3 regions of the Streptococcus uberis genome follow, and region 1 is predicted to be linked to each of the others. Evidence: predicted binding sites of a transcription regulator. Region 1 holds the regulator's gene; each other region holds the start of a gene.
The links. Region 1 encodes Rex, which represses fermentation and respiration genes when NADH is low (regulators of the CRP and FNR family bind a similar motif). Its sites were predicted from a motif close to TTGTGAANTANTTCACAA; they were not measured.
Positions count from the first base shown of each region.

Region 2: a site for Rex is predicted at 6,764-6,781, ahead of DQM95_RS02175 (class II fructose-bisphosphate aldolase). Genes of this name have one in related genera too.
Region 3: a site for Rex is predicted at 3,925-3,942, ahead of adhE (bifunctional acetaldehyde-CoA/alcohol dehydrogenase). Genes of this name have one in related genera too.

Region 1 covers NZ_LS483397.1:861,255-871,569, reverse strand. The annotation lists gene DQM95_RS04675 (cysteine desulfurase family protein) at 1-1,097, shown strand, start outside; gene DQM95_RS04670 (DUF1831 domain-containing protein) at 1,100-1,450, shown strand; gene DQM95_RS04665 (DUF4649 family protein) at 1,480-1,698, shown strand; gene DQM95_RS04660 (redox-sensing transcriptional repressor Rex) at 1,862-2,503, shown strand; gene DQM95_RS04655 (gamma-glutamyl-gamma-aminobutyrate hydrolase family protein) at 2,521-3,222, shown strand; gene radC (RadC family protein) at 3,219-3,899, opposite strand; gene DQM95_RS04645 (AI-2E family transporter) at 3,943-5,067, opposite strand; gene DQM95_RS04640 (6-phospho-beta-glucosidase) at 5,169-6,599, opposite strand; gene DQM95_RS04635 (AEC family transporter) at 6,631-7,506, opposite strand; gene DQM95_RS04630 (histidine phosphatase family protein) at 7,585-8,196, opposite strand; gene DQM95_RS04625 (histidine phosphatase family protein) at 8,210-8,803, opposite strand; gene DQM95_RS04620 (glycoside hydrolase family 1 protein) at 8,835-10,301, opposite strand.
Region 2 covers NZ_LS483397.1:371,927-382,241, forward strand. The annotation lists gene tig (trigger factor) at 64-1,347, shown strand; gene DQM95_RS02145 (HAD family hydrolase) at 1,421-2,122, shown strand; gene rpoE (DNA-directed RNA polymerase subunit delta) at 2,172-2,738, shown strand; gene DQM95_RS02155 (CTP synthase) at 3,008-4,612, shown strand; partial or broken gene DQM95_RS02160 (LytS/YhcK type 5TM receptor domain-containing protein) at 4,670-5,410, shown strand; gene DQM95_RS02165 (alpha/beta hydrolase) at 5,579-6,502, shown strand; tRNA gene DQM95_RS02170 (tRNA-Leu) at 6,559-6,644, shown strand; gene DQM95_RS02175 (class II fructose-bisphosphate aldolase) at 6,823-7,704, shown strand; gene rpmB (50S ribosomal protein L28) at 7,928-8,116, shown strand; gene DQM95_RS02185 (Asp23/Gls24 family envelope stress response protein) at 8,255-8,620, shown strand; gene DQM95_RS02190 (DAK2 domain-containing protein) at 8,620-10,287, shown strand.
Region 3 covers NZ_LS483397.1:61,719-72,033, reverse strand. The annotation lists gene thrC (threonine synthase) at 1-900, opposite strand, end outside; gene DQM95_RS00425 (hypothetical protein) at 1,017-1,202, opposite strand; gene adhE (bifunctional acetaldehyde-CoA/alcohol dehydrogenase) at 1,256-3,904, opposite strand; gene DQM95_RS00415 (acyltransferase family protein) at 4,056-5,834, opposite strand; gene DQM95_RS00410 (MORN repeat-containing protein) at 5,831-6,244, opposite strand; gene DQM95_RS00405 (low molecular weight protein-tyrosine-phosphatase) at 6,249-6,677, opposite strand; gene ruvB (Holliday junction branch migration DNA helicase RuvB) at 6,928-7,932, opposite strand; gene DQM95_RS10095 (quorum-sensing system DWW-type pheromone) at 7,964-8,062, opposite strand; gene DQM95_RS00395 (helix-turn-helix domain-containing protein) at 8,161-9,075, opposite strand; gene purB (adenylosuccinate lyase) at 9,194-10,315, opposite strand, start outside.

The sequences.
Region 1 (10,315 bases):
CTGCTACTACGCCTCTAACGGATTCTGTTATTGAAGCGATGACAACAGTTATGAAAGACACTTTTGGAAATCCCTCTAGCATTCATGCTTTCGGTCGGGAATCCAACAAACTTTTGAGGGAAAGTCGTCAAGATATTGCTCAATTATTGAAAGTACCTGCTAGAGATATTATATTTACCTCAGGTGGTACTGAAAGTAATAACACCGCTATAAAAGGCTATGCTTTAGCAAATCAAAACAAGGGAAAACACCTTATCACTACGGCTATTGAACACCATTCTGTCCTTCATACTATGGCTTATCTTGAAAAAACCTTTCATTTCGAAGTCACTTATTTGACACCTAAAAATGGACATATCAGTGCAGAGCAAGTAAAGGAAGCATTACGTGAGGATACCATACTAGTTAGCATTATGGCTGCAAACAACGAAACAGGTGACTTACTACCGATTGCTGAAATCGGAGAATTGTTAAGGGATCATCCAGCTGCTTTTCATGTTGACGCGGTTCAATTGATGGGGAAAAGACCAATCTATCCATTGGAGTTAGGAATTGATTTTTTATCAGCTTCAGCTCATAAATTCCACGGTCCAAAAGGGATAGGTTTCCTTTTCTCTCATTCAAATCACTTTGATGCTCTGCTTCATGGCGGAGACCAAGAAGAAAAAAGACGCGCTAGCACAGAAAACTTAATTGGTATTATTGGAATGGTCAGAGCCTTAAAAGATGCATATGCTGAAATGGATAATAACTGGAACAAGATTGAGGAGTTATCTCGTCAACTACTGAGTCAGTTAGAGGGTATTCCATTTTATCTTAATAAAAATCAACCATCCTTACCACATGTGCTAAATATTGGTTTTCCAAACCATCAAAACGGCATCCTTTTAACCAGATTAGACATTGACAATATTGCTATTTCCACTGGTTCGGCATGTACTGCAGGGACCGTTGAACCTAGTCACGTTTTAGAGGCTTTCTACGGTCAAGGAGCCACTCAATTAGACGAATCTGTAAGAATTTCTCTGTCTGATCAGAATAGCTCTGAAGAAGTCATCCAAGTGACAGATAGCATTAAGAAAATTATCGGAGGATAAAAATGGCATTTGAAACAACAATTCATTTAACCGATTGTAAGTATTCCTATACTATCAGCCCAAAGATTAAAAAATATACTTTACGAGATACAACTTTTTCGGAAACAAAAATTGGCCACTATGAGTTAACAAGACTTTTAGAAAAAGTGCCAAATTCAGGCGAAGGCTTTCCATTGAAAATTACCATCAACAAGGACTTAACTTCCTTTAAGTTAGCTATTACTGATCAATCTGGTTTAAGAATGGTAAATATTTTTAAATCAGAAGAACATAAAATTTTGCAAGATAAGTTTTATTTCTTAATGGATAGTCTTGTGGAACGTGATATCTTTATAAAGAATACTGTTAGTTAGTTTACAAAAAAGAAAAATGAAGGATTTCTATGATTGAAATTATCTATCTGAACGAAAGCAAACAAGAAAAATTGCTCACCTTTCCTGATTTTTCAGAATTAGAGAGAGCTCAGCATTCTTGCGATATTTCAACACCAGATTATCTAAAAATTGTTTCCTTAACCATTAATGGTCAAAAAATCGATTATCAAGGAAATTATGGCGATTTATACTTTTTCTTATTAAAGGAAAAGCACACCTTTTTTTAATATCAGATAGGAACCATTTATGTGAAAATGGTTCTTTTCTCATTAAAATTTGTAATTTTTGTCTTATTTATGAATATCTTTACGCAAATCATTGCATTATTCACAAAGTATTTGTTACAATAGTAACATGATAATAATAGGAATTTCCTAAAGGAGCAAAAAAGTGGCTATTGATAAATCTATTCCAAAAGCGACAGCAAAACGCCTGTCCTTATACTATCGAATTTTTAAACGCTTTTACGCTGATCAAGTGGAAAAAGCTAGTTCCAAACAAATCGCAGATGCAATGGGGATTGATTCTGCAACAGTTCGTCGTGATTTTTCCTATTTTGGTGAACTTGGACGACGCGGCTTTGGGTATGACGTCACCAAATTGATGAACTTTTTTGCAGATTTGTTAAATGATCACTCTACGACTAACGTTTTATTAGTTGGATGTGGTAATATTGGTCGAGCACTCTTGCACTACCGTTTCCATGACCGTAATAAAATGCAAATCTCAATGGGATTTGATGTTGATGATCATCCAATGGTTGGTACTAAAACAGCTGATGGTATTCCCATTTACGGAATCTCAACCATCAATGACCATGTCAAAAAAGCAGATATTGAGACAGCCATTTTAACTGTACCAAGTACACATGCACAAGAGGTAGCTGATCAATTAATTGAAGCTGGTATTCGAGGGATTCTTAGTTTTTCTCCGGTGCATCTCCAAGTACCAAAAGGTATTATTGTGCAATACGTTGATTTGACAAGTGAATTGCAAACACTACTCTATTTTATGAATCAATCACAGGATTAAAGAGTTTGAACACGAATATGAAAAAGCCAATTATTGGTATTACAGCAAATCAAAGACTGAACATAGCGCTTGATGATCTTCCTTGGACTTACGCACCTGCAGGCTTTTCAGAGGCAGTCATCAAATCTGGAGCCACACCACTTTTGCTTCCAATTGGTGATGAAGAGGCTGCGAAAACCTATGTATCTTTAGTTGATAAAATCATTATAATAGGTGGCCAAAATGTTGATCCCCAATTTTATAATGAAGAAAAAGCTGCATATGATGATGATTTTTTGTTAGAACGCGATTTGTTTGAAATGGCAATCATTGAGGAAGCCATGAAACAAAACAAACCGGTTCTAGGGATTTGTCGTGGCATGCAGCTAATGAATGTTTATTTGGGTGGTTCTTTACATCAAAACATTGCTAACCATTGGCAACATGCTCCATCAGATTCTTTGAACCATAGCATCACAATTGAAGCTGAATCATTTTTACAAGCTATCTACGGTGATAAACCATTTATCAACTCCTTTCACCACCAAAGTATCAAAGTATTGGCAAAAGATTTGAAAGTCATTGCTTTTGATCCTCGTGATGAAACAATTGAAGCCGTAGTCAGCACCAATCCTAAAATCCCATTTATTGGGGTTCAGTGGCATCCTGAATTATTACAAGCTGCTCGTCAAGAAGATTTAAGATTATTTGATTATTTTATTAATGAGTTTACCTCTTAAAAAATGTCAGATTTTTCTCGAAAACTATAATATTGTTTTTTTCCAACGATGATGTGATCTAGGCAGTTTATGCCCAAGTGATCACATGATCGTTTTATTTTTTTAGTAAATGCAACATCATTTTCGCTGGGAATGGTCAAACCTGACGGATGATTATGAACAACAATCAAACTAGTTGCCATATTGCGGCAGGCGAAATGTAAGATTTCCCTTGGTTCTGCAATGGAACGTCTGACACTACCTATAAAAATAGTTTTTTCCTCTATGATACGATTTTGTGTGTCCAGATAGATAGCAATCAGATGTTCTTGTTTTTTATCACCTAACTCGTGCATCATTCGTTTAGCCACTTGGTAACTTGATAAAATCTGAATAGAGTGGGAAGATTTTGCTTTTTGGATACGATGGCATAGTTCTACCATTGCTTTCAATTCTATCGCTTTTACTTTTCCAATCCCTGGTAATCGTTGTAATTCTTGTAGAGATAATTTATCGAAATCTGCTAGACTCTCCAAACAATGTAAAATATGCGAAGCTAACTCCATAACATGTTTTTCTTTATTTCCAGTCCGCAGTAAGATGGCTAATAATTCTTGGTGACTGAGTTGTTCAACACCATATTGAACAAGTTTTTCTCTTGGTAAAAGTGTGTCTTTATTTAGTTTAACAGCATACATATCCTGTCCTCCTAAACTAATATCCGAAAAAAAAGCAAATTTCTTACGAAATCTGCTTTTTTTGAATCGCTTGTTTTTTTTCAATATTATCACGGATCATTTGATAACATGTCGCTGCCAATGGGACAGCAATAATCATGCCAACGACTCCTCTTAGAGAAGCGCCTATGGTAATAGCCATCAATACCCACATGGCCGGCAAACCAATAGATCCCCCCACTACTCTTGGATAAATCAGGTTTCCTTCAAATTGTTGAAGTATAATAAGGAAAATAACGAAGAAAATAGCTTGAGAAAGAGATTGGGTCATGATTAAAACAAATCCAATTGTCACACCAATATAAGCACCAACTACTGGTAATAATGCTGTAAAGGCTACTAAGACACCAATAGTTGCCGCAAATGGTAACTTAAATAAAAACATTCCTACTGCCGTTAAAGATCCTAGAATCATAGCCTCAATTGTTTGACTGACGAAAAATCCTCTAAAACGATCATGCAATAATTCTACTAGGTAGTGGATTCTTTGAGCATATTTGCCTGCATAAGTATCCACCAAAAGGTTACCTTGTCGACAGAGTTGCTCTTTATTCCCTAATACATATAGAGAAAAAACAAAGGCAACAAAGACATTAATAATGGCTGACGCGATTAAAGTAACTGATGTCAAAATATTTGTTAAGACTGATAAGAATTGTCTTAAAAGCTGTTGACTATAATTACTTATTGTTTTGGTAACTTGTGCATCTCCGCCAACATAATTGATTAATCGTGCCAGAGCTTTATTATGACTCAAATCACGAATGACTTCTTTTATAGAACTTGTATCAAAAGACATCATTGTGTTAATGCTTGCAATGAGATCAGGAATGACAATTGACACGATCCAAAACAAAATGGCTATGAAAGTAAAATAAGCCAAAATCATTGAAATAGCTCTTTTAAGGTGAAAGAGATGATTACCTTTAAGAAAGCGACTCAATAACTTTTCATAAGCAGACATCACAATATTGACAATATAAGCTAACGCAGCACCATAGAGAAATGGAAGACTTGTTTTAACAATTGTTTTGATGATCCCTGTCCCTGTATCCCAATTAGCTTGAATAGCCAGACAAGCAACAAATAATAAGATGAGATAAAATACATGTTTTTTTTCAAACGTCATAAAAACTCCTTTCATTTATTATACACTAAAAGACAAAAATGAACAGAGATGCCAATTAAAAAAGGGAGCTTGAAGCTCCCTTAAACCATCAGAAAGTGATTTTAATCTAAATCACTACCATTTGAGGCAATGACTTTCTTATACCAATCAAATGATTTTTTCTTAGAACGTTTCAAGCTTCCGTTTCCGTAGTTATCACGGTCAACATAAATAAATCCATAACGTTTTTTCATTTCACCTGTTCCAGCTGAAACTAAGTCAATTGGTCCCCAAGTTGTATAACCTAACAGATCAACACCATCTTCGGTCACAGCATCGCGCATAGCTTCGATGTGTTGACGAAGATAATCAATGCGGTAATCATCTGCAACATAACCATTTTCATCCGGTTCGTCAACTGCCCCTAGTCCATTTTCAACAACGAAAAGTGGTTTACGGTAACGATCATAAATATCGTTTAAGGTGATACGGAATCCTAATGGGTCAATTGCCCAACCCCAATCTGTTTTTTCAAGGTATGGATTTTCTGATGATGCAAGCAAGTTAGCTTCTGATTGATCAGCTTTTTGAGCTTGTGCTGCACGACTTGCATAGTAAGAGAAGGAAACAAAATCAACAGTATTTTCTTTAAGAAGTTCTTTATCACCTTCTTCAAAAGGAATTGAGATGCCTTCACGTTCAAAGAATTTAAGAGCGTATGATGGGTATTCACCATGCGATTGGACGTCAATAAAGAAATAGTTTTCTCTGTCTTTTTCCATTGCTGCAAAAACATCTTCTGGACGTGGAGAAAGTGGGTAGAATTTACCAGCAGCTAACATACATCCAATTTTGTTTTCAGGGTCAATCTCATGTCCGATTTTTGTGGCCAAAGCTGATGCAACTAACTCATGGTGAGCTGCAGTATAAAGAACTTGATTGCGGTCTTCTCCTTCTTCAAAGACAATACCAGCCCCCATAAATGGTGCATGTAATAAAATGTTGATTTCGTTAAAGGTTAACCAATATTTAACCAACCCTTTATAACGTTTGAAAAGAACAGTAACAAGATTAGCATAAAAATCAACTAATTTACGGTTTCTCCAACCACCATATTCTGTCACTAAATGCATTGGGATATCAAAGTGAGTAATGGTCACCAATGGTTCAATACCATATTTATGACATTCTTTAAAAACATCTTCATAGAAAGCTAAGCCAGCTTCGTTTGGTTGAGTTTCATCTCCCTTAGGAAAAATACGTGACCAAGCAATAGACATGCGGAAAGTTTTAAAGCCCATTTCAGCAAACAGAGCAATATCTTCTTTATAACGATGGTAAAAATCAATTGATTCTTTAGCTGGATAGAAATAGTCATCTTCAAAATCAAACATTTTGCGTTGACCAGTAATGACTTCTAAGCGAGCTTCACCAACAGGTGACAAATCCACATTTGCAAGACCACGACCATCAACATCGTATGCACCCTCAAGCTGGTTGGCAGCTGTTGCGCCACCCCATAAAAAACCTTTTGGAAATTGTTTAGTTGACATTTCATTTTCTCCTTTTTTATATTTTGGCCAATTAAGCCATAAAGATAACAATATTAGTATAAACAATGAGTGTCACAATTAATGACAGGGAAATAAATGTTGCCGAGAACATTTCATCTTCCTCCGACTGAAATACCGGAGAAATAATGGATGGAATGGCAAACCCTGTTGGACACATAAAATAAATCAGAACAGCTAACTTAAAGTCATGATTGCGCATGAACTGTGGAAAAAGTAGGAAAAATCCTAAAATCGTTAGCATATAAAAAGTAACACGTACTAGAAGCAATTTTAATAAAGGCTTAATAGTTGACAAATCTATTTTCAAGTCATAACCTAAAATGAATAAAATGAGTCCACCAATAGGTGCTGTTGCTCTAGATATAATACCGTCATAAGCAGGGGCAAAAGGACTTTTTGCAATAAGTTGAGGCAATTGCAGCTGATTGGCTAGTAATCCAAATACAATAGCGAGTACAAAGGGATGCTTTATGATTGATATAACCAAGTCCCTCTTATTCGTTTGGCTTGCGGCAGCTTTTGAAACCAAAATTGGTAAAATCAGAAAAGCTGTCACTGAACCCGCAATGTCAAATATGACGGTGTTACTAGAAACACCTACAATAGATAAATACAAGGGTAAGGCTACACTACCACCTTCAACTGTTGGTAATAGATATTTGGCAAAATGAGAGCGCTCAAGGCCAATAAACCCTTTTAACAACTGTCCTGTAAAAACAGCTAATATAAATGCTATTAAAGTATATAGAATAACTGGTACTGTGGACATTTTCATCTCAGCATTCATCATGAGATGAAAAATGAGAATGGGGAAGAGAATGGTAAAAATAATTGTATTTGTTCCATTTTTAGCCTCGGTGCCAACCCACTCTTTTTGTCTAGCCATATATCCTAATACTAGCATAAAAAATACTGGTGCTAATGTGTTAAAAGCTTGCATCTTAATTTGAAATCCTTCTCTTTTTTATCGTTGAAATACAAAGTCTTTTTCCATTGGATTATAAATAGACTCTACTTGCATTTTTTCGCCATCATAGTTTATTTTTAAAATAGCACAATTGGCCATGCGACTTTTCGGAACTGGTGCATCCACTGTTGCATGGCGGTAAAATTGTGCAATAGCTCCTCCATGACTAACAAACAAGCTTTTATGATGCTCTGGTTCGTGATCAAGGACTGACTTTATAGTAGCGGCCATTCGTTGATAAACCTCAACATTTGATTCGCCGCCATATCTAACAAAGTAATCACGATAGCCGGAACCATCTTCTTTATGTAGGGGAGGATTGAGGTATTCCTGATGAGCTTCAAAACTCCCAAAATTCCATTCTTTGAGTCCCTTTAAACGGATATAGTCTTTTCTACCTGTCACTAGTTCTGCAGTGTCACAGGCGCGTTCTTGTGTTGAACTATATATGCTATCGAAGCGAATGCCTTCTTGTTCGAAGTAGTCACGCGCAGCTTTTGCTTGTGCAATTCCCAGTTCCGTTAAGGGGGAATCACAAGCACCTTGGATGCGACCTTGAACATTAAATAAGGTTTGTCCATGTCGCATGAGATAAAACGTTTTTTGCATGTTTGTTCCCTTTTTAAAAGTCAATAATGTCAAAATTTTTCGTTGGTTGAATTAACCGTTTTAGTTGCCATTTTGAGTCGAACACGTCAAACTCGCAAATGGAGCAGTTTGAAAAATGAACCCCTGGAGGAAAACTGATGCCTAATTCTAAACAAAGCCCCCACATAGCCGCTCCATGACTGACCATTAGCACTGTTGAATCAGGGTTTTCATTCGAGACAGATTCAATAGCGTTGCGAACTCGAATACCAACCTTTCTAATATCTTCTCCCCCATAGGGAACCAATTGATCTTCATAAGAATTAGCACCTGGTCTATGATGAGGTAATAGATATTCGGGTTGAGCTTCAAAGCGGCCAAAATCCATTTCTTTTAAACCTTTCAGTTGAAGCACTTCCTGATCTGCTAACAATTTTGCAGTGTCTGTTGCTCTTTCTTGTGTTGATGAATAGACACGATCAAAAGTTATCTGCTGCTCTTCAAAATAACGCTTCGCTAATAGGGCCTGCTCTATTCCAAGCTCTGTTAATGGTGAATCACATGCACCTTGAACTCTACCTTGGGTATTAAATAAGGTTTGTCCATGTCGCATTAAAAAACATTTCATCTTAGTTCTTCCTCAGTATCTCTATAATCATTTAAAGAATGGATGCCCCTTGTGTTTCAATGACTTCTTTAAACCAATAGAAAGAATCTTTCTTATAGCGATTGAAGCTACCATTACCTTGGTCATCGGCATCAACATAAACAAAACCGTAGCGTTTTGACATTTCCGAAGTAGACGCTGAAATTAAATCAATACAACCCCACATGGTATAACCCATTAAGTCAACGCCATCTTCGATGGCTTCATGCATTTGTTGAATGTGTTTTTTCAAATAATCAATGCGGTAAGAGTCATGTACACTTCCATCCTCTTCAAGTTTATCAAGAGCACCTAAACCATTTTCAACAATAAATAGTGGTACTTGATAGCGGTCATAAAGTTTATTTAAAGTAACTCTTAATCCGATAGGATCGATTTGCCAACCCCAATCAGAAGCTTCTAAGTAAGGGTTTGATTCACCCATAATTAAGTTTCCAGCTGTTTTTTGTCCATCTGTTTGATTGTTCGGATGACGCGTAACAGAAGACATATAATAAGAGAAACTCATGAAATCAACTGGATAATCTTTTAAAATAGTTTCATCACCTTCTTCAAAAACAAGCTCAATATTATTTTCTTTGAAGAAGCGTTTCATATAACTTGGGTACTTCCCTCTAATTTGGACATCAGAATAGAAAAGATTTTCATGATCTTTATGGATAGATTGCATGATATCATCTGGGTGACAAGTTGCTGGATAAGCTTCCATGCGGGCCAACATCATACCCACTTTATTATTAGGATCCACTTCATGAGCAATTTTTGTAGCTAAGCTTGAAGCAACAAATTGATGGTGAACTGCTTGATACATTTCTTGTAGGTTTAACTTGCCATCTTCAAAAAGAAGTCCTCCTGAAAGATAACCCGTCATTCCTAAAATATTAATTTCATTAAAGGTTAACCAATAGTTCACTTTACCTTTATAACGTTTCAAGACTGTTTCCGCGTAATGAACAAAGAAATCAATGATTTTACGATTTTTCCATCCTCCATATTCTGTCACCAGATGAATAGGAAATTCGTAGTGTGATAAAGTAACTAATGGTTCAATGCCATATTTATTTAATTCATCAAAGACAGCATCGTAAAATGCTAATCCTTCTTCATTTGGTTCCATTTCATCCCCTTTAGGGAAAATACGTGACCAAGCAATTGACATACGGAAAGTTTTGAAGCCCATTTCAGCCATTAAAGCAATATCTTCTTTGTATCGATGGTAAAAATCTGATCCCCAACGTTTTGGATATAACCCATCTGAATCATTTAAGGCAAAGTCTAATTTTTCTCGATTCATCGGCGTTAAAAATTCACTTCCTAGTGATTTGCGATCTTCAGGGTTGACCGCACGAGAGGTATCAGAAGTTGCAGGTCCACGTCCACCTTCATTCCAAGCACCTTCGTATTGATTTGCTGCTGTTGCTCCTCCCCAGAGGAAATCTTTTGGAAATACTTTTGTCATTTCATCTTACCTTT
Region 2 (10,315 bases), 490 kb from region 1:
AAAATAGCGCTAAAATATGATAGAATGAACTGTATCTAAATTATTTTAAGGAGAAATGACTTAATGTCTACATCATTTGAAAACAAAGCTACAAACCGTGGCGTCATTACATTTACAATTAGTCAAGATAAAATCAAACCAGCTCTTGATCAAGCATTTAACAAAATTAAAAAAGATTTAAACGTTCCAGGTTTCCGTAAAGGTCATCTTCCACGTCCAATTTTCAACCAAAAATTTGGTGAAGAAGTTCTTTATGAAGATGCTTTAAATATTGTATTACCAGCAGCTTACGAAGCAGCAGTAGCAGAACTTGATTTGGCTGTTGTTGCTCAACCAAAAATTGATGTGGTTTCAATGGAAAAAGGTAAAGATTGGGAAATTTCAGCTGAAGTTGTTACAAAACCTGAAGTAAAATTAGGTGAATACAAAGACTTAGCCGTTGAAGTGGAAGCATCTAAAGAAGTTACTGATGAAGAAGTAGACGCAAAAATTGAACGCGAACGCCAAAATCTTGCTGAACTTGTTGTTAAAGAAGATGCAGCAGTTGAAGGTGATACAGTTGTTATCGACTTCGTTGGTTCTGTTGATGGTGTAGAATTTGACGGTGGTAAAGGTGAAAACTTCTCACTTGAACTTGGTTCAGGTCAATTTATCCCAGGTTTTGAAGACCAATTAGTAGGTACAAAAGCTGGCGAAACAAAAAATGTTGAAGTTACTTTCCCAGAAGATTATCAAGCTGAAGATTTAGCTGGTAAAGCAGCAACATTCGTGACAACTGTCCACGAAGTAAAATCTAAAGAAGTTCCTGCTCTTGACGATGAATTGGCAAAAGATATTGATGAAGAAGTTGAAACGCTTGATGAATTAAAAGCAAAATATCGTAAGGAGCTTGAAGCTGCTAAAGAAATTGCTTTTGATGATGCCGTTGAAGGGGCAGCTATTGAATTAGCCGTTGCAAATGCTGAAATCGTTGAATTACCTGAAGAAATGGTTCATGACGAAGTACATCGTGCTATGAATGAATTTATGGGTAACATGCAACGTCAAGGTATTTCACCTGAAATGTACTTCCAATTAACAGGTACAACTCAAGAAGACCTTCACAAACAATATGAATCAGAAGCTGACAAACGTGTGAAAACTAACCTTGTTATCGAAGCTATTGCTAAAGCAGAAGGCTTTGAAGCAACTGATGAAGAAATTGAAAAAGAAATCAACGACTTAGCAACTGAATACAATATGCCAGTGGAACAAGTTCGTACGCTACTTTCAGCTGAAATGTTAAAACATGATATTGCAATGAAAAAAGCAGTTGAAGTGATTACAGAAACAGCAAAAGTAAAATAAGCAAAATAACTGTTGAAAAGAGAGATTGAAGTCATTGATTTCAATTTCTTTTTTTCGCTATTGGAGGGAAATAATGTTAAAGGCTGTCATTTTTGATATGGATGGTGTTATTGTCGATACTGAATACATTGATTTTCAATTACAAAGTGACTTTATTAAATCCATTGCCAAACATCCAGAACAATTGACTCATCATGATTTTTCGCAACTGGTTGGACGTTCAGGTCGAGATTTACTGGAAAGAATCCAAAGTTTATGTCAATCAGACATCAGTTTTGCAGAAATCTATAAGGGGTTTGATGCTATCAATGACCAAAAGTATAGCCAAGAAATGATCAAAACTCATTTCCGAAAGGATATTGTTAAGATTATTGAGTTTGCGAAAAAACATGGCATTGCTTTAGCTATTGCTTCTTCGAGTTCTAAACAACATATTCTCAAGGTATTAAAAACCTGTCGGATTGACGATGCCTTTAACCTCATAGTTTCGGGTGAAGATTTTAAGGAAAGCAAACCAAATCCTGCGATTTATCAGTTTGTTTTACGACAATTAGATATTCATGCTTCTGAGGCAATTGTCATTGAAGATTCTCCATCTGGAATTGCTGCTGCGAAGTCGGCTGGTATTCCTGTTATTGCTTATGAGGAAAAAAGAATGCTAGTCGATCAGAGCCAAGCAAATATTATTTTGCCTAATATGCAAGCTATCTCTGAAAAAATAATGAAAATAGTCCAGGAAGAAAAGATTTTTACTGAGAAAAACTTTGACGAATGAGGCATTTTAGCGTAAAATAGTAAGGAATGATAAAATAAGGAGAACTGCCTTGAAATTAGACATATTTGCGGGACAAGAAAAAAGCGAGCTATCAATGATTGAAGTAGCACGCGCTATTTTAGAAGAACGTGGACGCGATAACGAAGTTTATTTTAGCGATTTAGTGAATGATATCCAAACTTTTTTAGGAAAATCTGATGCGGATATCCGTCAAGCCTTGCCATTTTTCTATACCGATTTAAATACCGATGGTTCTTTTATTCCATTAGGTGATAACAAATGGGGACTTCGTTCTTGGTATGCCATTGATGAAATTGATGAAGAAATCATTACATTAGAAGATGAAGAAGACGGCGCTCCAAAACGCAAGAAAAAGCGTGTCAATGCCTTTATGGATGGTGATGAAGACGCAATTGATTACAGCGATGATGATCCAGAAGATGAAGATTTTACGGAAGAAACTTCTGATGTCGAATATGACGAAGAAGATCCAGATGATGAAAAATCTGAAGTGGAATCTTATGATTCTGAATTAAATGAAATCATTCCTGAAGATGACATTGAAGAAGTGGAAATCAACGAAGAAGACGACGAAGATGATGAGGAAGAAGAATAATTAGTTGTTTTTCCTTAGCATGTGATAATGTAAAAAAAGATATTTCTTGTATTTGACAAACAGTTAGATATAGTTTATATTATTATTCGGGCACCTCTTTAAGAGGTCGAATTAGGCTCCCTAGTAATAGGGAGCTATTTTTGTTTTTTCAGGCATAATCTTATGGATTTGGCAACTGTTTTGCCACTTAGGTGAGATTTCCCCAAATATAGAGATGTGACAGTGGTTACCGATTTGTGAAAGGTAACGTTTTTAAAAAAGGAGTTTAAATGACAAAGTACATTTTCGTAACTGGTGGCGTTGTTTCTTCCATTGGTAAAGGTATCGTAGCAGCAAGTTTAGGTAGATTACTGAAAAATCGTGGATTGAAAGTAACGATTCAAAAGTTTGACCCTTATATTAATATTGATCCAGGTACAATGAGTCCTTATCAACATGGTGAAGTCTATGTAACAGATGATGGTGCAGAAACCGATTTAGACTTAGGTCATTATGAGCGTTTTATCGATATTAACCTCAATAAATACTCTAACGTCACAACTGGTAAAATTTATAGCGAAGTTCTTCGTAAAGAACGTAAAGGTGAATATTTGGGAGCGACTGTGCAGGTTATCCCTCATATTACAGATGCCTTAAAAGAAAAAATCAAACGTGCAGCAACAACAACGGATTCGGATGTCATTATCACGGAAGTAGGTGGGACTGTAGGAGATATTGAAAGTCTTCCTTTCTTAGAAGCGCTTCGTCAAATGAAAGCAGATGTTGGTTCTGATAATGTCATGTACATCCATACGACCTTGCTTCCATATTTAAAAGCAGCGGGTGAAATGAAAACAAAACCAACCCAACACTCCGTAAAAGAGTTGCGTGGGTTAGGAATTCAACCAAACATGCTTGTCATTCGGACGGAAGAAGCTGTTGAACAAGGTATCAAAAATAAATTAGCACAATTTTGTGATGTTGAACCAGAAGCCGTTATTGAATCTCGTGATGTTGAACATTTATATCAAATTCCTTTGAATTTACAAGCCCAAGGCATGGATCAAATTGTATGTGATCATCTTAAATTAGATGTGCCTCAGGCAGATATGACGGAATGGACAACAATGGTAGATAAGGTGATGAACCTAAAGAAAACAACCAAAATTGCCTTAGTTGGAAAATATGTAGAATTACCAGATGCTTATCTTTCAGTCGTTGAAGCCTTAAAACACTCAGGCTATGAAAATGATGCTGCCATTGATTTAAATTGGGTTAATGCTAATGATGTGACTGAAGAGACTGTTGCTTCCCTACTTGGCGATGCTGATGGCATTATTGTCCCAGGTGGTTTTGGACAACGTGGAACAGAAGGTAAAATACAAGCCATCCGTTATGCGCGTGAGCAAGATGTGCCGATGCTTGGTATCTGTTTAGGTATGCAGTTAACCTGTATCGAATTTGCTCGCCATGTCCTAAATCTAGAAGGAGCTAATTCATCCGAGCTTGACCCAACAACACAATATCCTATTATCGATTTAATGAGAGATCAAATTGATATTGAAGATATGGGTGGGACCCTCCGTTTAGGTCTATACCCATGTAAATTAAAAGCAGGCTCAAAAGCGGCCGCAGCTTATGACAATCAAGAGGTTGTTCAAAGAAGACACCGTCATCGTTATGAGTTCAATACAAAATTCCGTCAAGAGTTTGAACAAGCTGGCTTTGTTTTCTCAGGAGTTTCACCAGACAATCGTCTAATGGAAATTGTCGAACTCCCAGAGAAAAAATTCTTTGTCGCAGCTCAATACCACCCAGAACTACATAGTCGTCCTAATCATGCTGAAGAATTGTACACAGCCTTTATCAGCGCAGCAATTGCTAACCAAAACTAAAGGTTTACTTGAAAGACGCCATTTAAAGGTGCTATAATAACCCAAAGAGGTTATCACATGATTACACTATTATTACCCCTACTCGAAAGGGTAGGACTCATTATCCTCTTGGCTAATCTTCTTATGATTAGCCCTTTTTATAAGCGGATGATGTATCATCGAGATACCTTGCGCCTGCGTTGGCTACTAATAGTCACCTTTAGTTTGTTTGCCATCATTAGTAATTTTACAGGAGTGCTAGTGAACGCTCCATTTGATATTGGAAACGGTGGCCTCGTAAGCCTTTTGTCTCATACTTCCATAGCCAATACCCGAACCTTAACCATTGGGATGTCAGGTCTCATCGGAGGACCCTTTGTCGGATTTTTTGTCGGACTCATCTCAGGAAGTGTTCGCTGGCTACAAGGTGGCAATGCTCCCTACACCTATTTCATCTCTTCCTTAGTCATTGGAACCTTATCAGGATTTGTTGGGCAAATCAGCTTGCGCAAAAAGACCTATCCAAAAATCTGGCAAGGAAGCTTATGTGGGGCATTAATGGAAGTCTTCCAGATGCTTTGTATCTATTTCTTATCGCCGGACAAGGCACAAGCGGTAGCATTGATTCAAACCATCGCCTTCCCCATGGTCTTCGTTAATGCACTAGGAACTGGCATCTTTCTTTCTATCATTTTAGGAACTTTGAGTCAGGAAGAAAGTATGAAAGCCATCCAAACCTATGATGTCTTAGAACTAGCAAACACGACCTTACCCTATTTCAGACAGGGTCTCACTTCGGAATCTGCAGAAAAAGCAGCCAAAGATTTTGGACAGGTGGAAGAATCCATGGGGTCAATAGCCTTAGTCATAGTGGGAGTCATTGTCACAGTAGTTGTTCCTATCTTTAGTAACCTCCTTCTTTAATAGTTTAAAAAAAGAAAGAATTTGCCTCTTTCTTTTTTGCTATCATTAAGGTAAACTAATAGTATGAAAATAGTTCGATTGTCAAAGTATTTAATGCTGTTATTTTTAGTTCTTTCAGTAATTAGTGTAGGTGCTAGTTTTTACTTCTTCCATGTGGCTCAAATCAGGGAGGAAAAATCCTTCATAAACACTAAAAAAAGGGGCAAAGAGGATCCCTTATATGATAAAGAAAAAGCTTTTGACGCCTTAAAAGTAGAAGAAAGGGTTATGTATAATAGAGGAAAACGTCAAGTAGCTTGGTATCTCCCGGCAGCTCAGAAAAGTCATAAAACAGCAGTCGTTGTTCACGGTTTTTTAAATAGTAAGGCTGGGATGAAGCCTTATGCCATGTTATTTCATGACTTAGGATATAATGTGTTAATTCCTGACAATGAAGCTCATGGACAGAGTCAGGGCCAAATCATAGGTTATGGTTGGAGTGATCGTGAAAATGTGATTGCCTGGACAAAAGAATTGATCCGCGAGGATGAGGCTAGTCGTATTAGCTATTTTGGACTGTCAATGGGTGCAGCAACCGTTATGATGGCAAGTGGTGAAAAGCTTCCAAAACAAGTTGTCAACATCATTGAAGATTGTGGCTATTCAAGTGTTTGGGATGAACTGAAATACCAAGCTAAGGCCATGTACAATCTCCCCGCTTTTCCAATACTATATGAAGTTTCAGCGATATCGAAATTAAGGGCTGGTTTTACCTACAAAGAAGCAAGTTCTGTCAAGCAGTTACAGAAAAATAAGCTCCCTGTTCTTTTTATTCATGGTGATAAGGATGATTTTGTGCCTACTCAAATGGTTTATGACAACTATAAAGCGACTAGAGGGCCAAAAGAACTCCTGATCATTAAAGGGGCTAAACATGCAGAAGCCTATAAAGTGAATATGAAGGAATATCAAGAAAAAATCAAAGATTTTTTGAAAAAATATCAATAGATTCTATTGACATCAAATCTCATAGTTGCTATAATATATGATGTTGCTGATGAGAAGCGGGGATGGCGGAATTGGCAGACGCGCAGGACTAAGGATCCTGTGACCGCTTTAGGTCGTGAGGGTTCAAGTCCCTCTCTCCGCATAGTTAAAGATGGGATTTCCCATCTTTTTTTGCTTTTAGTGATTAAAAATCGCGACAAACTCATTTTCCGACTTTGGAAAACGCTTTACCGTCATCAAAGACTAGAATTTTTTTGGCTATTGTGCTAAAATGAACAAGTAAACGGGTATAACCCGAAAAATTAGAGGAGGCCTAACAAATGGCAATCGTTTCAGCAGAAAAATTTGTACAAGCAGCTCGTGACAACGGATATGCTGTTGGTGGATTTAACACTAACAACCTTGAATGGACTCAAGCTATCTTGCGTGCAGCAGAAGCTAAAAAAGCTCCAGTTCTTATCCAAACTTCAATGGGTGCTGCTAAATACATGGGTGGTTACAAAGTATGTCAATCACTTATTTCTAACCTTGTAGAATCAATGGGGATTACAGTTCCTGTAGCTATTCACCTTGACCATGGTCATTATGAAGATGCTTTAGAATGTATCGAAGTTGGTTACACATCAATCATGTTTGACGGTTCACACCTTCCAGTTGAAGAAAACCTTGCTAAAACTAAAGAAGTTGTAGCTTTAGCACATGCTAAAGGTGTTTCTGTAGAAGCTGAAGTTGGAACTATCGGTGGTGAAGAAGACGGAATCATCGGTAAAGGTGAACTTGCTCCAATCGAAGATGCTAAAGCAATGGTTGAAACTGGAATTGATTTCCTTGCCGCTGGTATTGGTAACATCCACGGTCCATACCCAGAAAACTGGGAAGGTCTTGCTCTTGACCACTTAGAAAAATTAGCAGCAGCTGTACCAGGATTCCCAATCGTATTACACGGTGGATCTGGTATCCCTGATGATCAAATCAAAGCAGCTATCAAACTTGGTGTAGCAAAAGTTAACGTAAATACTGAAAGCCAAATCGCATTCTCTGATGCAACTCGTGAATTTGCACGCAACTTCGAAGCAAACGAAGCTGAATACACTGGTAAAAAATTATTTGACCCACGTAAATTCTTGGCTCCAGGTATGAAAGCTGTTCAAGGTGCCGTTGAAGAACGTATCGACGTTTTCGGTTCTGCTAACAAAGCTTAATCATAAAGCCAAATATAAAGAAAACTCACTTGAAAAAGTGGGTTTTTCTTTTGGAAAATCAAGCAAGGCTAGCTGACCTTTAATTTGAGAATATAAGAAAAAAAGTAGATAGAAAACTTGTTATAAAAAATCCTTGTCAAACGACTTGGCTTATGATAGAATAGTTTGGTATGTGGTGCTAGCACATCCGTAAACATATTCTACCTAGGAGGAAATCGATAAAATGGCTAAAGTATGTTATTTTACAGGTCGTAAAACAGTATCTGGTAACAACCGTTCACACGCTATGAACCAAACAAAACGTACAGTTAAACCAAATCTTCAAAAAGTGACTATCCTTGTTGATGGAAAACCAAAAAAAGTTTGGGCTTCAGCTCGTGCGCTTAAATCTGGTAAAGTTGAACGCGTATAATTGAAATGAGCCTTCGGGCTTTTTTTCTTTTCTTTCTTTTGCATTTTTTGGCTTTCACACCTCTCAGACTGATATGTTTTTACATTAGGCTCAAGATATGGTAAAATAAACTGATAAAAACTTTTTGAGGTAGTAAAAATGACTGTAAAAATTAATACAAAAGATGGTCTTATCGAACTTTCTGATGACGTTATTGCAACTGTTGTCGGTGGTTCTGCAACGGAAATTTTCGGCGTTGTCGGTATGGCTAGTAAAAGTGCATTAAAAGACAATTTCCAATCACTACTTCGCAAAGAAAACTATGCTAAAGGTGTGGTTGTGAAAGCAACAGATATGGGTATTTCTGTTGATGTTTATACTGTAATGAGTTACGGTGTTAAGATAAGTGAAGTCTCTAAAAATATCCAAGAACGTGTTAAATTTAATTTAGAAAGCCAACTTGGCTTAACTGCAGATATGGTCAATGTCTATGTGCAAAATATTAAAGTTGTAGGAGAAAACTAGTGTCAAAAATTACAGCAAGCTTGTTACAAGAGATGGTTCAAGCAGCCGCAACTCGTTTAGGAAAACAAGCAGAATATGTAAATTCACTTAATGTCTTCCCAGTACCAGACGGTGATACTGGTACCAATATGGGGATGACTATGGATAATGGTGCCAAAGAGGTTGCTGATAAGCCAGCTGATACTGTTGGGGAAGTTGGACAAATCTTATCCAAAGGTCTTTTGATGGGTGCACGTGGGAACTCAGGTGTTATCACATCTCAAATTTTCCGTGGATTTGGGCAAAGTATCAAAGGAAAAACTGAATTAGACGGTAAAGATTTAGCACTGGCTCTTCAATCAGGTGTTGAAGTTGCTTACAAAGCTGTCATGAAACCTGTTGAAGGAACTATTTTAACGGTTGCTCGTGGCGCTGCTAGTGCAGCTTTGAAAAAGTCTGATTCTACAAATGATGCTGTTGAAGTCATGGCTTCAGCTCTTAAAGGAGCGAAAAAAGCTCTTGCAAAAACACCAGAATTACTTCCTGTGTTAAAAGAAGTAGGCGTTGTCGATTCAGGTGGTCAAGGACTTGTCTTTATTTATGAAGGTTTCATGTCTGCATTAAATGGGGACTATGTGGCTTCTGAAGACTTCAAAGCAACTCCAGCGAATATGGCAGAAATGATTAATGCAGAGCACCATAAAGCTGTCGTTGGCCATGTCGCAACAGAAGATATTACTTATGGCTATTGTACTGAGATTATGGTTGCACTCCGCCAAGGCCCTACCTATGTTAAAGAATTCAATTATGAAGAATTCCAAGGCTACCTAAGCAATCTCGGTGATTCATTAATGGTTGTTAATGATGATGAGATTGTTAAGGTTCATGTTCATACGGAAGATCCAGGCCTTGTTATGCAAGAAGGTTTAAAATATGGCTCACTTGTAAAAGTTAAAGTGGACAATATGCGTAACCAACATGATGCTCAAGTTGAAAAAACAAATATAGCGACTAAACCACAAGAAGAAGCAAAAGAATTTGGTTTGATTGCTGTTGTAGCTGGTCAAGGCTTAGCAGATATTTTTAAAGCACAAGGGGTTGACTATATCATCTCTGGTGGACAAACCATGAATCCATCAACAGAAGATATCGTTAAAGCCATTGAAGCTGTTAATGCGAAACAAGTAATTATCTTACCAAACAATAAAAACATCTTCATGGCAGCCCAATCTGCAGCTGAAGTCGTGGATATTCCTGCACGTGTGGTTGAAACACGCACAGTACCTCAAGGATTTACGAGTCTATTAGCTTTTGATACAACTAAAACATTAGATGACAATGTTGCCAATATGACTGCTAGTCTATCTGAGGTTACCAGTGGAAGTATTACCTTAGCTGTTCGTGATACAACTATTGATGGTCTTGAGATTCATGAAAATGATTATCTTGGTATGGTTGATGGTAAAATCTTAGTTTCTGATGCAAACTTGGAAGCAGCCTTAAAAGCAACGTTTGAACAAATGATTACTGAAGACAGTGAAATTGTAACTATTTTTGTTGGTGAAGATGGTGAAGTGCCACTTGCAGAAGAACTTGCAGACTATCTTGAAGAAAAATATGAAGATATTGAAGTTGAAATTCACGAAGGAAATCAACCAGTTTATCCATATTTAATGAGTGTTGAGTAATTGAACAAGGCAATTGATGCCTTGTTTT
Region 3 (10,315 bases), 800 kb from region 1:
GTCAGTCAAAACATTATTTTCATTTGAAGCACAAATTAGCCTAGAAACCGGCAGACCAATTTCTTTAGCATAATAAGCAGCTAAGATATTACCGAAATTACCAGTTGGAACCGTAATGTTAATCTCATCACCTACTTGAATGCTGCGCTTTTTCACCAATTGAGCATAGGCATAAACATAATAAACAACCTGAGGAATTAACCGACCAATATTCATAGAGTTAGCTGATGACAATTGAATACCTTGCTTTGCCAATTTGGCAGCTAATTCCTGGTCATTGAACATCCGCTTAACTTCCGTTTGAGCATCATCAAAGTTACCTTCAATTGCAATAACATGTGTGTTTTGCCCTTTTTGCGTTGTCATTTGAAGCTCTTGAATTTTGCTAACCCCATGTTTAGGGTAAAAAACAATAATCTCTGTACCCGGAACATCTGCAAAGCCGGCCATTGCTGCCTTACCAGTATCACCTGAAGTTGCTGTTAAAATCACTATTTTATTGTCAACACCTTGTTTTTTTGCAGCAGTTGTTAGTAAATGAGGCAAAATAGATAAGGCCATATCTTTAAAGGCAATAGTAGCCCCATGGAATAACTCTAAATTGTGATAATCCTTTAATGACACTATCGGTGCAATAAGATCCGTATCAAACTTGTCGTCATAAGCAGACGAAATACAGTGATCTAATTCTTCATCAGTAAAATCATCAAAGAATGCTGACATAATCAATTTAGCAATTTCCTGATAAGAAGCTGACTGCAAATCGTCAAAATTCAAATCAAGCTTTGGTAGTTTAATTGGTGTATATAAGCCACCATCAGAAGCTAATCCACTCAATATAGCTTGGCTAGCGCTTACTTGATTACATTGATCACGTGTTGATTGATAAATTAAACCCATAACAAATTTTCACCTCAAAAGTCTTTTTGCTATTGTAACATATTTAGTCTCTTTTTGGATACTGACCAAAGGTAAAAGAAAAAGCACTAGCAATCACACTAGCGCTCTTCAGACTATTATACCCAGCGAGAGTCTGTGCCCGCTATGCCAATCCAGACCATTGCTAGAACGTCAAAAAACCGTTCATCCATCATCTTTTCCCCCTTAATTAACTCACTAAATTTGTCAGCTATATTATAACGCTTCTTACATTTGATGTAAACATCTAAGAATCCTATTTTTACAATTTCTATCAAAAACATCTGGTAATGTCTCCATAACCAGATGCTTGATGCATTACAACAAGAGTTTGATTTTATTTAAGTCTTCCTGGGCGTTCTGCATAACCATAGTAAGCATCAGCCATGATTTCTTCCATATCTTTAACTAATGGAAGACGAGGATTTGCTGGAGAACATTGATCTTCATAGGCAAGAAGAGCAATTTCATGCAAACTATCCATCCAAACTTTTTCATCAATTCCTTGATCTTTAAAGTTCATTTTAATGCCTACAGCAACACCTAAATCATAGACTGCTTGAGCATATGATGCCACAGCTTCTTCTGGAGTAGATGCTGGTAAGCCCAACATACGAGCAATATCTTGGAATTTTTCATCTGCTTTCCAGTAGTTATATTTTGGCCAAGTTGTTGTTTTTGATGGACGAGTTCCATTATAACGGATGACATAAGGTAACAAGATAGCATTTGTGCGTCCATGAACTGTATGGTGAACACCACCAATTTTATGCGCCATAGAGTGGCTCATTCCAAGGAAGGCATTGGCAAAAGCCATACCAGCCATCGTTGAAGCGTTATGCATTTTTTCACGAGCTTCAATATCATTTTCATTAACTGATTTTTTAAGGTATTGGAAGACTAATTTAATGGCTTGAAGTGCAAGACCATCTGTATAGTCATTTGCGAAGTTTGATGTATAGGCTTCAGTCGCATGGGTTAAAACATCCATACCAGTATCAGCAGCAATAAATGCCGGAACTGATTCAACTAACGCTGGGTCAACAATAGCAATTGTTGGTGTCAAGGCATAGTCAGCCAATGGATATTTACGGTTATTAGCTTTGTCAGAAACAACTGCGAACGGTGTAACTTCAGAACCTGTACCAGAAGTTGTAGGAATACCGATGTATTTTGCTTTTTTACCTAAGCTTGGGAATTTAAAGGCTCTCTTACGGATATCCATGAATTTTTGAACAAGATCGCCAAAATCAACTTCTGGTTGTTCATAGAACATCCACATACCTTTAGCAGCGTCCATTGGTGAACCACCACCTAATGCAATGATGGTATCAGGTTCAAATGCTCGCATAGCCTCAGTACCACGGTGAACTGTTGTGATATCTGGATCAGGCTCAACATCAGAAAATACTTGAATTGTTACTTTGTTACGACGAAGATTTAATTGATCAATAACACGTTGAACAAAACCTAATTTTTCAATTGATTTATCTGTGACAATCATGACACGTTCAATGTCTTCGCAAGTTTGAAGGTATTGAATTGAATTACGTTCGAAGTAAATTTTTGAAGGAACTTTAAACCATTGCATATTATTTCTACGTTTCCCTACTTTCTTAATGTTAAGAAGGTTAATAGCACTTACGTTATCTCCGACTGAGTTACGTCCGTATGAACCACAACCTAGAGTTAATGATGGAATAAAGGCATTGTAAACATCACCGATACCACCAAATGTAGATGGAGAGTTCCAAATAATGCGCATTGCTTTCATTTCTGTACCGAAACGTTTTGCAAGTTCTTCATCTTTCGTATGAATCGCAGCTGAGTGACCTAAACCATTGAATTCAACCATTTGACGAGCTTTTTTAAGACCATCATCCGTAGAATCCGCTTTTAGAACAGCTATAACTGGTGACAATTTTTCACGTGTCAATGGTTCTTTTTCACCAACTTCAGCACATTCTGCTGCTAAAATGTTCGTTCCTTCAGGAACTGTAAATCCTGCTTGCTCAGCAATCCACGTTGCTGGTTTACCAACGATATCAGCATTTAGTTTGGCACCAGAGCAATCTTTGCTGTTAGCTTTTACACCAAAACAGAATTCTTCAAGAAGGGCTTTTTCTTTTTTATTAACGAAATAAGTTTTGTAAGATTTAAATTCTTCAACAAATTCTTTGTAAATATCTTTATCGATAATCACAGCTTGTTCAGAAGCACAAACCATACCATTATCAAATGATTTTGACATAACGATATCGTGAGCTGCCTGACGAATATCTGCAGATTTTTCAATATAGGCAGGAACGTTACCAGCACCCACCCCAAGAGCAGGTTTACCACAAGAGTAAGCTGCGCGTACCATTGCATTACCACCAGTAGCTAAAATGGTTGCAATACCATCATGGTTCATCAAAGCACCAGTTGCTTCCATAGAAGGTTTTGAAATCCATTGAATACAGTTTTCAGGAGCACCTGCAGCAACTGCAGCATCACGAACAATTTGAGCTGCATGAGCAGAAGATTCTTGTGCTGATGGATGGAAGCCAAAGACGATTGGGTTACGTGTTTTCAATGCGATTAATGATTTGAAAATAGCTGTTGACGTTGGGTTTGTTGTTGGAGTCACACCACAGATAACACCAACAGGCTCAGCGATTTTTGTCAAACCAGTAATAGGATCATCTTCAATAACACCAACTGTTTTAACACCACGCATATTATTCACAACGTGTTCACAAGCAAATAAATTTTTAGTCGCTTTATCTTCAAAAACACCACGGCCAGTTTCTTCATAAGCATGCATTGCTAAAATACCATGAGCATCAAGCGCCGCTACTGAAGCTTTCGCAACAATATAATCAACTTGTTCTTGATTTAATTTACGAAACTCGTCTAAAGCTACTAACCCTTTTTGAACAAGTTCATCAACGTGTTCTTGTGCAGCTGCTAATTTTTGTTCTGCAGTTAATTTTTCTTTGACCATTATAATCTCCTTATTTCAACTTGTTAAAAGTTTCACAATTTCGTTTACAAAAATATTATAACACAAAATAAAAGTTTGTAAATAGTTTCACAATAAATTTGTGAACTTTTTTTCAAACTTTTTTTGACAAAAAAATAAGACCTTTAAAGTCTTATTTTGCTTCTTGCTTGGCTGCTCTTTCAACAGCTGTCTTTATAGTAGTTACATACAATTCTGCCCCTTTTGTGTCAGCATCACTATAATGAACACCATCAGTTCCTTCCCAAATATCTGGGTTTTCAGTTGCAACTTTATACCAGTCTGCAATGGTTACATAGGAATATTTTTTGGCCAGTTGATTTTCATATTCTCTGGCCTCTGCTACTTGTGACAAGTTTTTGGCATTATAAGGGGATACCAAAACAAGTCGATGCCCCTTGGGCAAATCTTTAATAAATTTTTGCAAATCCTCTTGATAACTATCGAGTGAGTTCACACCAACAGCTAATACCGTTGTTTTTGATAAGGTTTTACTTTCAACTCGGTTATCAAAAATCTCATAAGCTAAACTAAAATTCCGGCTTACCGCTGCATCTAATTGAGCGCCAGGCATTATTTTTGCAAATGCATTTTGAGATCTCAAAGCAACTGAATCACCAATAATGGTAATATCACTCAGTGCATTTGCATCCCCAGCTGCAATAGTATGTGTTTGATTGATGTTACTTTGATTCTGTTGCAATGCACCAACCAATAATTGCTTTTCAAAATTCCCTATTTTAGGTGCTGTTAATACTCGCCCAACTGTTAATAAAATCAAAAACGAACCAAAAATCGCACCCCATTTGACATATGGCATTAAATCCAATTCATATCCAAATAATCTTGGTTTTTTGCCTGAAATAAATGGCTCTAAAATATAATAAGAAACCGATGCAAAAAGGAAAGAGAAGAAGAGCGTTAGAAAAACGGCCAATCCATTTCCCATGAGTTGTGAAAAAATAATGTAAAATGGCCAATGGAAAAGATAGACGCCATAACTGACCTCAGCAATATAGGTTAAAAGATAAGGTTCCTCCACCTCAGGTGTTTGATCATTTAAAACACGCGCTGCATAAATCATCACAGCGGCAAATAGACTTGCTAAAACAAAACCAAATAGATAAGTAAATAAATGATTAAAATCTAGAGATAAAGTCAATAAAAACAAGAGCGCAAAAGCTCCAAAAATAACCCCTATAACATATTTTTTAGGCCATAATTTTACATTTTTTTGGAATCGGACAGTGGTATCCTTTATACCAGAGATCGTTGCAAACATAGCCCCTAAGAAGAAAGGGAAAATGTGCGCAAGACTTGAAAAATAAATCAATGAAAAATTCGAAACAAAGAAAGCTCTAATAAACATATATAAGAAGCTCATGATAAAAATAAGACCTGAAATCATGAAAAGAAGGCTTCTAAACTGCTTATCATCATAATTTTTCTTGGCTAAATACCATACGCCTAAGCCCCATAATAAATAAAAATGAACTTCAATGGCTAAACTCCAAGTGTGTACAAAGAGATGAGGGATAAATTGACTCTCATAACTACTACCAGTAAGTATCTCATAAATATTGGTTGTAAAGCCAATGGTAGCAGCAATTTGTCGACCAATGCTAGCCACAAAATCACTTTTTACCAAAAAAGTAAAAGGCATGACTAGCAAAATCATTAAAACAAGAGGAGGAACTATTCGATAAAAGCGTCTCCTGTAAAAACCAATAATATCAATCTTTTGATTTTTTGAATATTCATCAATTAGTAAGGCCGTGATTAAATACCCTGAAAAGGTGAAGAAAATATCAACACCGATAAAACCACCCGAAAAACTATTTTTAAAAAAGTGGTAAATCAGAACCAAAAAAAGTCCCGTAACCCTAATTAAGGAAAACCATTTTATTCTCATTTTTGAAAAATCCCCTGCTTAAAGGTTCCTTTATAAACCTTATTGTTTTTTGCTTTTAAGACACCTTTACCATCAGCCTGACCCTTTTTAAAGTCGCCGCGATAAGACCAACCATTACTGGCTTTAAATGTACCTTTACCATCAAATTGACCATTTGTAAAATGGCCTTGATAGCTGTCTCCATTCTCAAAAGTCAATTGTCCTTCACCATTCATCCTGTTATTAACAACATATCCTGAATATTTGATTTGTCCATGATTATAAGTCAAGACTTGTTTTGACTTTCTCTCAGCGGTCAATACTGTCAGACCACAAATCACTAAGAAAATAGCCGAAATAACTTCCACCTTACTCCTTGTGATATTGCTATTTTTGAAAAATGTTTTTAATGTTTGCAATTGCTCTCTCATACTGTTATTTCCCTAATGTTGTCAACCATCGACGACACCCTTTACTAACCAAATCATAGGTTTCTTCAAAATCACCTGTATACCATGGATCAGGAACACCCTTGTCAAGGAATAGATGTATCTTTTCATCCCATCTCCCCTTCGATAGTGTTAACAAATCTAAAACGTTTTTCTCATCCATGCCAAGAATAAGGTCAAAATCTTGTAAATCTTTTTCTAAAATTTGCATTGAGGTTTTAGAAGAATCAAAAGGAATGTCATACTTCTTTAATATTTTTTGAGTGCCAAGATGGATAGGGTTCCCGTGCTCCCAATTTGAAGTGCCCCTACTTTCAATGTGTAAACTGTTATCATCATCTAGAGACTTCATTACAAATTCTGCCATTGTGCTACGACAGATATTACCCAAACAGACAAAACAAATTTTTTTCATCATGAACACCTCTTCCATATTATAACAAATTATCTATTTTTAACTGAAAAATCCAACCTTTATTTTTAGTTTACCTCGAAAATATATTATATCACGCCTTATCTTTATTTTCTTTCATTTTAAGCTATTTTTAAGTTTTTAAGGCTATGATAGAATCATCCTAAAAATAACTTTTTTCATAAATCTCACAAAAGACCTCCAACATATCCTGTTGGAGGTCTTTTGTTTATTCAATTTATAAAATATTTGCCTATTCCGTTTTTGTATCTAATGGGTACTTCAGGTGACGGTAGGCTTTTTCTGTTGCTACTCGGCCCGTTCTGGTTCTCATAATAAACCCTTTCTGAATAAGATAAGGCTCATACATATCTTCAACAGTATCTCTTTCTTCAGCAATATTGACAGATAAGGTTCCTAATCCCACTGGACCACCGTTATACATTTCAATCATGGTTCTGAGAATTTTCTGATCGACATAATCTAAACCTTCATGATCAACATCAAGCATTTCTAAAGCCTTGTCGGTCATTTCTTTCGTGATTACCCCATCACCCATAATCTGAGCATAATCTCGAACTCTTTTTAATAAGCGGTTAGCAATTCGGGGGGTTCCTCGACTACGTTTTGCTAATTCCAAAGCAGCTTCATGGACAATAGCCATTTCGAAGATATCAGAGGTACGTTCCACAATTTCCGTCAGATCATCAACCTGATAATATTCCATATGCCCAGTGATTCCAAAGCGAGCTCTTAGAGGATTTGATAACATCCCCGCACGAGTCGTTGCTCCAATTAATGTAAAAGGAGGAAGTTCTAGATGAACACTCCTACTTGTGTCTCCTGCTCCAATCATAATATCAATGTAAAAATCTTCCATGGCGCTATATAGTACTTCTTCAACAGCCATTGGCATACGATGAATCTCATCAATAAATAAAACATCTCCGGGTTCTAAATCATTTAAAATAGCAACAAGGTCTCCTGCCTTTTCAATAGCTGGACCGGAAGTTTGTTTTAAATTAACACCAAGCTCATTAGCAATAACGAATGCCATGGTTGTCTTACCTAGGCCCGGAGGCCCAAAGAGTAAGACATGATCAAGTGATTCATCTCTTAATTTCGCTGCTTCAATAAAGATAGACAGTTGATTTTTAACTTTATCTTGTCCAATGTATTCTTTCAGGTATTGAGGGCGAAGCGTCCGTTCAATTAACTCTTCATCACCCATTAAATCGTTATCTAATATTCTAGTCATGACATCATTATATCATAAAGAATATTGGGTATCATCCGATATGCCACCAATCTTTTTCAGATAGAAAAGTAATCAGTGCAACAGCTAGAAAAGAAAAAGTAGTTACATAAAAATGAATTTTTTTAAACATAAATGTTTCTCCTTTTATTTTTTATCTATTGTAACGAAAAGAATAAAAAAACAACATGACATAAATGTCATGTTAAAAAAATAGTTCTCAACTTCCTTTTAAATTTCCTTCTGACTTTCCAATGTCTTTACCTTATCTTGATCCTCTTGCCAAGCATTTACTATCATAGTTTTTAAATACTCATCCCCATGTGTCCGGGCAAATAGCAAGGACTGTTGATAGTAATAGGGAGCTTTTCGGAAATCTTTTTCATGAAATAGGGTATAACGCCACTCATACATATAATAAATAGGCATTCTTTGAAAATCTTGCGTAATTGTCATAATACGACGACAGACATTTAATAGTGTCCGTATTTTTACATATTCTTCAATGGTTAATCCAACTGCAATAGCAGTCATCAAAACATTGTTGAGTAAAAATAAATCTTTGAAATCTAACTTTTCTTCTAAGAGGATCAACTTACTGGTAAAGCATTCAAAGATTCCTTTATCAAAAAGTGTTTCTTTAAATGAAGAGACATAACCACAGGTTAAATATAAATCTATAAAAAAGATATCATTCAGATCATAGGTTTTTTTCTTTTTTATTTGATCAATATATTCAAGCAAAAGATCTTGACCATAAACGCTATTCCCACTTTGATAAACTTCAAATCTAGACTGTAAGCGATCAATGAGTACCTGTTCTTCTTCAGGCAAATCCGCATAATAATCTTCAAAAATGATATCAAACTGGGATTCTCTTTCTTCTATAGAGTCTGTATTCATATAAGTCGGATGTCTTAAAATCAAATACTTCAATTCTTGATAGCGTTTTGGCAGGTCAAGTTCTTTAGGATTGACGAAATCAGACAAAGGGACTCCTAATTTTTTTGCAATAAAAAGAGCTTTGGCTAGAGAAGGATTAGATTGTCCAGATTCAATTCTTGCTAGTTGACGAACTGATAATTCCGACTCATCACCACAAAGAGCCTCTCGTGTCATCTGTTTTTTCTTTCTCAATTCTTTCATTTTAAGACCTAAGCCTTGCATGATTCACACCCCAATCTCACATTTTTATTAATTATAACATTTTTATTATTTTTTGTTAATGATTAAACAATAAAAAAATAAGGCCTTCGCCTTATTTCTATAAACCTAATCGTTTAAAAATGTCATCCACACGTTTGGTGTAGTAAACAGGGTTAAAGAGTTCATCAATTTCTTCTTGCGTCAAACGTGATGTTACGGCTTCATCCGCTTCCAGAAGAGGTTTAAAATCTACTTGATTATCCCATGAATAAGCTGTTTTTGGTTGCACCAAGTCATAGGCTTCTTCCCGAGTCATTCCTTTTTCAATTAACTTAAGCATAACGCGCTGACTAAAGATAAGACCAAAGGTGGAACCCATGTTGCGGATCATATTTTCAGGAAATACTGTTAAGTTTTTAACGATATTGCCAAAGCGGTTAAGCATGTAATTGATTAAAATGGTTGTGTCAGGAGTAATAATCCGTTCGGCAGAAGAATGCGAAATATCACGTTCATGCCATAAAGGAACATTTTCATAAGCTGTGAGCATATGACCACGAATAACACGCGCCAAGCCAGTCATGTTTTCAGAACCAATTGGATTGCGTTTGTGTGGCATTGCTGAGCTCCCTTTTTGCCCTTTAGCAAAGAACTCTTCCACTTCGCGTTGTTCAGATTTTTGCAAACCTCGAATTTCAGTTGCCATACGTTCAATAGACGTTGCGATGCTCGCTAGAACCGCAAAATATTCTGCATGAAGGTCACGCGGCAATACCTGTGTTGAAATCTCTTGGGGGCGGATGCCAAGTTTATCGCAAACATATTCTTCCACAAATGGCGGAATGTTAGCAAAATTGCCTACCGCGCCAGAAATTTTCCCTGCCTCAACACCAGCTGCAGCATGCTCAAAACGCTCTTGGTTACGTTTCATTTCGCTGTACCAAGTGGCTAATTTAAGACCAAATGTTGTAGGCTCCGCATGCACACCGTGCGTACGACCCATCATAATCGTCATTTTATGTTCGCGTGCCTTTTCAGCCACAATTTGCGTAAAGTTTTCAAGGTCACGACGGATAATGTCATTAGCTTGTTTGTAAAGGTAGCCATAGGCTGTGTCAACAACGTCAGTCGAAGTCAACCCATAATGAACCCATTTGCGCTCTTCACCAAGGGTCTCAGAAACCGCACGGGTGAAAGCCACCACATCATGGCGAGTCTCTTTTTCAATCTCAAGAATACG